Regions from separate parts of the Streptomyces sp. NPDC104096 genome, predicted to be linked through region 3. Evidence: riboswitches for the same ligand, from Rfam matches in the RefSeq annotation. Region 3 holds a riboswitch; each other region holds the start of a gene.
The links. Region 3 has a riboswitch for cyclic di-AMP ahead of ACZ60B_RS19920 (M23 family metallopeptidase). Riboswitches for the same ligand answer to the same signal wherever they lie in the genome.
Positions count from the first base shown of each region.

Region 1 (3,266 bases), on a different contig from region 3:
CGCTCCTTGCCCTCGAAGGTGTAGACGCCGTCCTTGTAGAACTCGGAGGCGGCGACGTCGAGGGCGAGGGCGATCTGCTCGCCGGGGGTGTAACCGGCCTCCTTGATGGCCTCGACGATGAGGTCGAGGGCGGCGCGGTTGGACTCCAGGTTCGGGGCGAAGCCGCCCTCGTCGCCGAGACCGGTGGACAGGCCCTTGGTCTTCAGCACCTTCTTGAGGGTGTGGTAGACCTCGGCGCCCCAGCGCAGCGCCTCGGAGAAGGTCTCCGCGCCGATCGGGGCGATCATGAACTCCTGGATGTCCACGTTGGAGTCGGCGTGCGAGCCGCCGTTCAGGATGTTCATCATCGGAACGGGCAGCAGGTGCGCGTTCGGGCCGCCCAGGTAACGGAAGAGCGGGAGGTCGGAGGCCTCGGAGGCGGCGTGCGCGACGGCGAGGGAGACGCCGAGGATGGCGTTCGCGCCGAGCGAGCCCTTGTTGTCGGTGGCGTCCAGGTCGAACATCGCCTGGTCGATCAGGCGCTGCTCGGTGGCGTCGTAGCCGACGAGCTCCGGGCCGATCTGCTCGATGACGGCGAGGACGGCCTTCTCGACGCCCTTGCCCTGGTAACGGTTGGGGTCACCGTCACGGAGCTCGATGGCCTCGAAGGCACCGGTGGAGGCGCCGGAGGGGACGGCGGCACGACCCGTGCTGCCGTCGTCGAGGCCGACCTCGACCTCGACCGTGGGGTTGCCTCGGGAGTCCAGGATTTCCCGGGCTACGACGACGTCGATGGACGGCACGAGCATCTCCTTCTGGGATGTGACGCAAGCTATGCCGGGCCGGAAAAGCCCGGTGATGCGCAGGCCTGTGGTGGCCGCGCGTGACTGAGCCTAGCCGTCCCGGGGCGATCAGCCGGTCGTTGACCGCCTCATGGACGGAACCGAGAGTAAATTGTTTCCGAACGGAACAAAGCCGGTTCGACAAAAAACCCCGTCCCGGTGCGTACGGGGGAAGAACGCACCGGGACGGGGAGCCCGTGGGGACGGGGGGACGGCCCTCACGTGGCCTCCACAATGAAGGACACGGCTGGGAGGCCGCCGTGGTTCAGCTACGAGCCCGCTGTCACTTCAGGTGAAGCTGCTGGCCGGGGTGGATGACGTCGGCGTCGGCGACGACGCCCTTGTTCAGCTTGAACAGCGCCTGCCAGCCGCCCTTGACCTGGTGCTTCTGGGCGATGCTGCTGAGCGTGTCGCCCTTGACGACCTTGTACTCGCCGTCGCCCTTCGCGACCTTCGTGCCGGCCGGGGTGGTGACGGTCTGCGCGGCGGCCGGGCGCTCGGCGGAGCGGGAGGCGGTCTGCGGCTCGGCGGAGCGGGTGACGGTCTTGGGCGCGGGGGTGCTCGACGCGGCGGCGGCACCGGTGTAGGGGGTGCGGGACAGGCCCTTGCCGCAGACCGGCCAGGCGCCCTTGCCCTGGGAGGCGAGGACCTTCTCGGCGATGGTGATCTGCTGGGCCTTGGTGGCCAGGTTGGCCTGCGAGGCGTACTGCGTGCCGCCGTACGCGGCCCAGGTGGAGGCGGAGAACTGGACACCGCCGTAGTAGCCGTTGCCGGTGTTGATGGCCCAGTTGCCGCCGGACTCGCACTGGGCGACGGTGTCCCACTCGGCGGCGGTGGCGGCGGAGGCGTTGCCGGCCGCCAGCAGCGGGGCGGCGATGGCGACACCGGCGACACCGGCGAGCGCGGCGATGCGGGTGGCCTTGGAGGAGCGGCGGTGCGTGCCCTTACCGGAAAACAGCATGGTGGATCCCCTCACCGACGCCTGCGAGGTGAGCTGTCGGGTTCGGGCCGGTTGAGTTGCCCGGCCACGCCCCTCACGGGACGCGGCTTCACCCCGAGCCGGCACCAGCTTCAACCGCTGGGCCCGGCGCTTACCTTGGGTCCCCCGCTCCTGCCGACGGCGCTTGACGCGACGAATGTTCCCGGGCAGCCGCTGGCAGGATTCGGCGTTGCGGCGGCCGGTGCCCGCTGTGGCGAGCGATCTCGACCGTAGACAGGCGATCCTGGTATTTCCAAAGACGATCAGGGCTTCTGAGACTCATCCCACAGTTTCATCAAAACGGACATTTAGCGGCGAAACGGGGCGTCAACTCTCGCCGCTTTAGGCCCGTTTAGGCAGGTGCCTCCCAGGCCTGACCGGGGAGGACGCGGGTTCCGACGGCATCACCCGCCCCCCGCTCACCATGCGGAGCGGCGCCTTCCGTCGCGGAGGCCCGGAGGGCCGGCCGGAGGGCCGGCGGGCCACCCCGGCGCGAGCGGGTTACGAGCCGTACGCGGTCGAGGCGTGCCGGCCGACGAAGGAGAGGTCGGCGTCGGTGTCGGCGGAGGCCGTGTCCTCGTCGGCGCTGGCGCCGCGGTGGCGGCCGGTGCCCAGGTCGCCCGTGTCGACCAGGCCCGAAGCCCCGATGGCCTGACGGGAATTGTCCGAAGAGTCAGCCTTCGCCCCACTTGCCACGACGTCATCGTCCTGTGCGTCACTCGTGGCGGTATCGGCGGTTTCGCCCGCCTTGTCCGTCGCGGTCGCGGAAGAGGTGGCGGGGGACGTCGTGCCGGAAGGCAGGGCGGACGGGTCGGCGGACGCGGTGCCGGCGGCGGGCGTCGCGGACGGGTCGGCGGTGGCACCGGTGGAGGAGTCGGACAGGCCGAGCGGGTCCGACACCGAGGGCGACCCGGTCGCCCCGGACGCGCCGCTCGCGGTGTCGCCCGCCACACCCGTGTCGACGGCGGCCGTCGCGGAGTCCTTGGCGAGCCCGGAGGTCAGTCCACAGGTGGACCAGGCGCCGGCCCCCTGGGCGGCGAGGATCTTCTCGGCGACGGCTATCTGCTGGGACCGGCTGGCCAGATCGGCCCTGGAGGCGTAGTCGAGACCGCCGTACTGCTCCCAGTCCGCCTGGGTCAGGTGCAGGCCTCCGAAGTGCCCGTCACCGCTGTCGGCGCTCCACGAGCCACCGGTCTCGCACTGCGCGACCTGGTCCCAGGTGCTGCCCTCGGCCGCGCTCGCGCCACCGGCGCCCAGGAGCGGGATGGCGATGGCGGAACCCGCCACGCCGGCCGCGACGAGCAGGGCCGGGGCCTGGCGGGGACGACGGTGACGACCGTTTCCGGAGAGCATGCGGAAACCTTTCGTGCGACAGCAGTGACCGACACGGCCTGACGCTGACGCCGTGTTGATGATTGAACGTATCGGCACACGATCACTTGTCACAAGTTCATGCCGCAGAGATC
Region 1 is NZ_JBVJMD010000030.1:45,323-48,588, reverse strand. Features, by position in the region: gene eno (phosphopyruvate hydratase) at 1-788, opposite strand, end outside; gene ACZ60B_RS26855 (transglycosylase family protein) at 1,105-1,782, opposite strand; cyclic di-AMP (ydaO/yuaA leader) riboswitch at 1,786-1,954, opposite strand; gene ACZ60B_RS26850 (transglycosylase family protein) at 2,302-3,153, opposite strand.
Region 1: it holds a riboswitch for cyclic di-AMP, as region 3 does, so the genes downstream of both, ACZ60B_RS26855 (transglycosylase family protein) here and ACZ60B_RS19920 (M23 family metallopeptidase) in region 3, are expected to answer to the same signal.

Region 2 (3,266 bases), on a different contig from region 3:
CTGGGCCGGGCCGGGGCGTGTGCCGCGGTACTGCTGGCCGCGGGCGCGCCGGGCAGGCGGCACGCGCTGCCCGGCGCCCGGGTGACGATCCGCCAGCCGATGCTTCCCGGGCCGTTCGAGGCCCAGGTGAGCGATCTCGTCGTCGAGGCCAAGGAGTTGGCGCGCACCCGGGTCCTGCTGGAGGACATGCTGGCCCGGCACACGGGCCGGCCACCGGAGCAGGTGGCCGCGGACATCGAGCGGGACACGGTCCTGGACGCGCGGGGCGCGCTGGAGTACGGCCTGGTGGACCGCGTCGTGGACGGCCGCGGGGTCCCGCCCGCCGCACCGGGCACGTCCGGCACCCCCACCCTCCCCGGAACATCCGGCGCGCCCGGCACTCCCGGCACGCCCGGCACTCCCGGCGCGAGGTGAGCCGGGGATGCTGCCGCCGGAACTCCCGCCGCTGCCCGCCCTGACCCGGGCCGAGGGCGAGCTGATCGACCGTTACCTGGAGGTGGTCGACCTGCTCGGCCGCATCAACCCCGCGCACCACGGGGACACCTACCGCGGACTGCGCGCCGCCCAGGCGCTGGTGGGCAGGGCGACCGCGCTGCGCGACGCGCTGGCGCTGATGCACCAGCGGGGCGAGGCCGAACTGCACGCGCCGACGCTCGCGCGGGCGCTGCGCGTCCTCGACGGGGAGCGCCGCACGGCGCGCGTCACCGTGCCGTCGCGCTCCGACAGTTGACCCGTCCCCGGTCGGCCCGGACGTCGCGCGCGATGCGCGAACCGTCCGGGACTGAGTTCAAACGCTCCGAACGGCGTACCCACTGTCGGAGTAGCGACGGATCCTTTTCTCGGGCCTCCAGGGTTGCGCAACGCGCGTAGCTCGACGGCGGGGTGAAGTGCTCCGCCGCTGGTCCGGGGCTCGTCGTTCCCCTGGACGGACGATCGAACAAAAAGGTGTCCACCCGAACGGGTGAGTGGTGAGTAACAACACAAATCCACGGTTCCGTTGGGATTTTCGGACACCTGTGAGTGAAGATCCCTGTCTGACGACAAGCCCCCGCCACAGCGGCGGGGCGGTCCGGGCGGACGCCGAGTCCTGCCGCCGCCCGGATGACCGGTCGACAGGAGTGCACCGGCAGGAGTGGAGGACCCAAGCACGACGGGTTCGCCGGAACGGTCAAGCCATGACCGGACCGAGCAGCCCTTGGGGTGAAGCCGCGACAGCGGCCGGGCAACTTCGCCAGCCCGAATCCGACAGGTCATCCTTCACAGGCGGCTGACGAAGGGTTGCGCATGACTGCGCTCAATCGTGTCCCGTCGATGATGGTCCGGGCCGGTACGGCTTCGGCGCTCACCATCGCCGCCGTGGGCGGCTCGATCGTGGTCCCGGGCCTCTCCGCGGACGCGGCGGCCGCAACGACCGCGACGAAGGTTCTCAAGATCGCGGCTTCCAAGAAGGGCTCGCCGTACCGCTACGGCGCCACCGGGCCGCGCAGGTTCGACTGCTCGGGGCTCACGCTGTACGCGTTCAAGAAGGCGGGCAAGAAGCTGCCCCGCACCGCGGCCCAGCAGTACAACAAGACCCACCACGTCTCGGCCCGCCACCGCAAGGCCGGGGACCTCGTGTTCTTCCACTCGGGTTCCAGCGTCTACCACGTCGGCATCTACGCCGGGAAGGGAAAGATCTGGCACGCCCCGAAGACGGGGGACGTGGTGCGGCTCCAGAAGATCTGGACCAAGAGCGTCTGGTACGGCCGGGTGAGCTGATCCGCCCGGTGCGGTGGTGGCGGCCTGGCACGTCCCCACCGCACCGGGTCTCCTCCCCGGGCCTCCCCGCACCGGGTCTCCTCCCCGGGCCTCCCCGGACCGGGGGCCCGGCCCTCAAGGCTCCTGCTGTCCCGCGGCAGGCACCGGCCGGGCCGGGACGGTCCACGGGAGTTCGATGCACACCGTCTTGCCCCCCTCGGGGGTGGGACGGACGTGCAGCCTTCCGCCGCACTCGGTGGTCAGCCAGCGGACGATCACCATGCCCCGGCCGTTGTCCTGCTGGACAGCGGCCGGCAGGCGTTTGGGGAAGCGCGGATGGCTGTCGGTGACGCCGACGCGCAGCCGCTCGTCACGGTCGAGGGTGAGATCGACCGTGAACGTCGGGGACTGCCCGAACGTGTGCTGTACGGCGTTGGTGGCGAGCTCGGAGACGACCAGTCGGACGGTGTCGGCCATCTCGGCGTCCGGGGGCAGCCCCCACTCCACGAGGGCGCTCGCCACGAAGTTACGGGCCGCGGAGACCGAGGCGGGATCGCTCGGCAGGGTGACGGATGCTTCCAGATGGTCTGCCATGGCGACGTCGTCCCTTTCCCGCGGGACCGCAGTCCGACAAGGAGCGGATTCGAGTACGGTCCCGGACTGGTGCTTCTTCGCCAGACTGCCATTTCCGGGCCGGTCACGGTGCCGATCCACCGAGATATGCATATATCTGTCGCTCGAAGCGGTGAACTCTGCGACGGCAGACCGTATTTGGGCGACTCGGAAGCAGTAGGGAGTTTTCCCATGCAGTACGGTCCCGCCGTGCGCCGCCGGAAACTGGGCGCCGAGCTGCGCGCGCTGCGCGCCCGCACCGGGCTCACCAGTGGTGAGGCGGCCCGTCTGGTGGGCTGGCACCAGTCGAAGGTCAGCCGGATCGAGACCGGTGCCAGCGGGGTGAAACCGGCCGATGTGCGGCTGCTCCTGGACGCGTACGGCGTCGCCGAGACGGAACTGCGGGAGTTGCTGCTGATACTGGCGGGCTCCCACGACGGCGGCCGGGACCACTGGTGGCACGCGTACCGTGGTGTTCTCCCGCCCACCTACCGGGATTTCATCAGTCTGGAGTCGCAGGCGAGCGCGATGCGCACGCTGGAGACGTCCGTGGTCCCAGGGTTGTTGCAGACGCCCGAGTACGCCCGCGCGGTGACCCGCGCCGCGGTCGAGGGGCTGGACGAGGAGCGGCTGGACGCGCTGGTCGAGGTGCGACTGGCCAGGCAGGACGTGCTGCGCGCGCATCGTCCGCTGGAGCTGACCGCGGTCCTGGACGAGGCGGTGCTGCGCCGGGAGGTCGGCGGGCCCGAGGTGATGGCGCGTCAGTTGCGGCGGCTGGTGGAGGCGGGGCGGCTGCCCCAAGTGCGGCTCCAGGTCCTGCCGTTCCGGGCGGGAGCACACATTGGCGTCACCGGACCTTTCGTTATCTTGTCATTTCCGAGCACTTCTGATCTGGATGTGGTTGTTCTCGACCACAT
Region 2 is NZ_JBVJMD010000009.1:115,855-119,120, reverse strand. Features, by position in the region: gene ACZ60B_RS12985 (ATP-dependent Clp protease proteolytic subunit) at 1-414, shown strand, start outside; gene ACZ60B_RS12980 (hypothetical protein) at 422-730, shown strand; cyclic di-AMP (ydaO/yuaA leader) riboswitch at 1,112-1,281, shown strand; gene ACZ60B_RS12975 (C40 family peptidase) at 1,285-1,758, shown strand; gene ACZ60B_RS12970 (ATP-binding protein) at 1,873-2,331, opposite strand; gene ACZ60B_RS12965 (helix-turn-helix domain-containing protein) at 2,542-3,266, shown strand, end outside.
Region 2: it holds a riboswitch for cyclic di-AMP, as region 3 does, so the genes downstream of both, ACZ60B_RS12975 (C40 family peptidase) here and ACZ60B_RS19920 (M23 family metallopeptidase) in region 3, are expected to answer to the same signal.

Region 3 (3,266 bases):
ACGTTTACGGGATGTTGCGAAGTCCTCACACGGTCGGCGCGCTCCCCCGCGCCGGAGAACCGCAGTCGGTGCACGACGCTCGCGCGCTCGGCGTGCAGCGCCGTGACCGCCCGCGCACGCTCGCCGTCGCCGCGCGCCACCGCGTCCACGATCGCGCCGTGCTCGGCCCAGGACTCCACGGGGTCGGCGGGCGCCTCCGTCGCGTACATCCAGGCGATCTTGTGCCGCAGCTGGGTGAGCGTGGCGGTCAGCGCCTGGCTGCCGGAGGCCTGGGCGAGCGTCTCGTGGAACCATCCGCCCAGGGAGCGCAGATCCTCGCTGTTGCCCCGCCTGGCCCGCTCCTGGCCGAGCCGGACCAGGCCGCGCAGCACCTTGAGATGGGCCTCGGTGCGCCGCTGGGCGGCCCGGGAGGCACCCAGCGGCTCCAGGAGCATGCGCATCTCCAGCAGGTCGGAGGCCTCCTGCTCGGTGGGTTCCGCCACGCACGCGCCCGCGTGCCGGCGGGTCACCACGAAGCCCTCCGCCTCCAGCGTGCGCAGGGCCTCCCGGACCGGGACGCGCGAGACGCCGTAGCGCCGGGCGAGAAGTTCCTCGGTGAGCCGGCTGCCACGCTCGTAGACACCGGCGACGATGTCGTCCCGGATCGCCGTGCACACCGAGTGCGCCGGAATACGCATGACCGACCTCCGCCTTAATGCCCGTGAAACGTCGCCGATTGACATGTGTCCAGCGACTCTATTGCAATCAGGCGTAATTTCCGACGGGCGGCCGGAATCCGGGGATATTTTTTGGACAGAGCGGTGCCGGAACGCCGAAAGCCCCGGCTCGGGGAGCCGGGGCTTTCGGTAGGTCGCGCGGTCGTCGCCGGACGTCCGCAGCGCGGACGGGCGTCAGACGTTCACACCGTGGTTGCGGAGGTAGGCGACCGGGTCGATGTCCGAGCCGTACTCGGCGGTCGTACGGGCCTCGAAGTGCAGGTGCGGTCCGGTGACGTTGCCGGTCGCGCCGGAGAGGCCGATCTGCTGGCCGGTGACGACCTGCTGACCCACCGAGACACCGATGGAGGACAGGTGGCCGTACTGGGTGTACGTGCCGTCGTTCATCTGGATGACGACCTGGTTGCCGTAGGCGCCGCCCCAGCCGGCCTCGACGACGGTGCCGTAGCCGACCGCGTGGACGGTGGTGCCGGTGGCGGCGTGGAAGTCGACGCCGGTGTGGCTGCCGGAGGACCACAGCGAGCTGCTGCTGAGGTAGCCCGTGGAGACGTAGGAGCCGGTGATCGGCGACACGAACGTGTTGAGGCGCTTGCGCTCGGCCTCGCGGGCGGCGCGTTCCTCGGCCTTGCGGGCGGCCGCGGCCCTCGCCGCGGCCTTCGCGTGGGCGATCTCCTCGGCCAGCTGCTGGGCGGCTGCCTGCTGCTGGGCGGCCGCCTGGGCGTCGACCTGCTCGGCGGCCTCGTCGCCGAGGGTGACGACCGGGGTGAGGCCCGTCTGCTCGACGGGGTTCTCGGCGGCGAGCGCGGGGGCCGCGAGGGTGCCGACGACGCCGGTGGTGGCGAGAGCCGCGATACCGGCTGCGTGAGCGCTGGTGCGCTTCATCCGGCTGGGACGACGGTGCTTGCCGGAAACGCCCGTGAACGCCATGTAGAGGCTGATCCTTTCCTTCCCTCTCGCCTACCGGGTTAGCTGACGGGTTCGGAGCAGGAAGGTCTCCTACGGACGCCTCGCGGTGTGCGCGGACGTCCGATTCACCCCAGGGACTGCGATGGGTCCCCGGCTCCCCTGGCTCGCGCCTGGGGGACTCGGCGATGACTGTCCGCTGCCGCGGATGCGGCGCACTGCCCGACGAACAGTCCAAGTGACGGTACGGGCGCCGTCTTTCGATCATCAAACGGATCGCATGTTTTGTAGCGCACGCCACACGGCAGACAGGATGTCTCCGCCTCAATTCGGACATCGCCTGTACGCGAAGGGGCCCCGGCGACCGACAGGTCACCGGGGCCCCTTCGCGCGCGTGCCCTACTCGGCGGACACGACGGTGACCTCACCGATGCCGAGCGCCTCGACAGGCTCCTTGATCTGTGCCGCGTCGCCCACGAGGATCGTCACCAGACGGTCCACCGGGAAGGCGCTCACGGCCGCGGCGGTGGCCTCCACCGTGCCGGTCGCGGCGAGCTGCCGGTAGAGCGTCGCCTGGTAGTCGTCGGGCAGGTGCTGCTCGACCTGGTCGGCCAGCGTGGCCGCCACGGCCGCCGCGGTCTCGTACTTCAGCGGCGCCACCCCGACGAGGTTCTGCACGGCGACGTCGCGCTCCGCGTCGGTCAGGCCCTCCGCCGCGAGCGTGCGCAGCACGGTCCACAGGTCCGCCAGGGCGGGACCGGTGTTCGGGGTGTCCACGGAGCCGCTGATGGCGAGCATCGCGGCGCCCGTGCCGTCCGGCGCCGACCGGAGCACCTGGCCGAACGCGCGCACGCCGTAGGTGTAGCCCTTCTCCTCCCGCAGGACGCGGTCCAGCCGGGAGGTGAGGGTGCCGCCGAGGCAGTACGTGCCGAGCACCTGCGCGGGCCAGACCCGGTCGTGCCGGTCGGCCCCGGTGCGGCCGATCAGCAACTGCGTCTGGACCGCGCCGGGACGGTCCACGATGACGACGCGGCCGGTGTCGTCGGAGCTCACCGGCGGCACCGGCCGGGGCTCGGCCGAGGAGCCCTTCCAGGCACCCAGCGTGTCGCCGAGCAGCTCGTCCAGGTCGATGCCCGCGAGATCGCCGACGATCACGGCGGTGGCCGTGGCGGGGCGGACATGCCGGTCGTAGAAGGCGCGTACGGCCGCGGAGTCGATCTTCGTGACCGTCTCCTCGGTGCCCTGGCGCGGGCGCGACATCCGCGAGGCCGCCGGGAACAGCTCCTTGGAGAGCTCCTTGGCCCCCCGGCGTGCGGGGTTGGCCAGCTCGTGCGGGATCTCGTCGAGCCGGTTGCGCACCAGCCGCTCGACCTCGCTGTCCGCGAACGCGGGCGCGCGCAGGGCGTCGGCGAGCAGGCCGAGCGCCTTCGCCAGGCGCGAGACCGGCACTTCGAGGCTCAGCCGTACGCCGGGGTGGTCGGCGTGCGCGTCCAGCGTGGCGCCGCAGCGCTCCAGTTCGGCGGCGAACTCCTCCGCGGTGAGCTTGTCGGTGCCCTCCGAGAAGGCCCGCGCCATGATCGTGGCCACGCCGTCGAGACCGGCCGGCTCGGCCTCCAGCGGCGCGTCGAGGAGCACCTCGACGGCGAC
Region 3 is NZ_JBVJMD010000018.1:24,166-27,431, forward strand. Features, by position in the region: gene ACZ60B_RS19915 (GntR family transcriptional regulator) at 1-677, opposite strand, end outside; gene ACZ60B_RS19920 (M23 family metallopeptidase) at 891-1,643, opposite strand; cyclic di-AMP (ydaO/yuaA leader) riboswitch at 1,656-1,817, opposite strand; gene ACZ60B_RS19925 (M16 family metallopeptidase) at 2,019-3,266, opposite strand, start outside.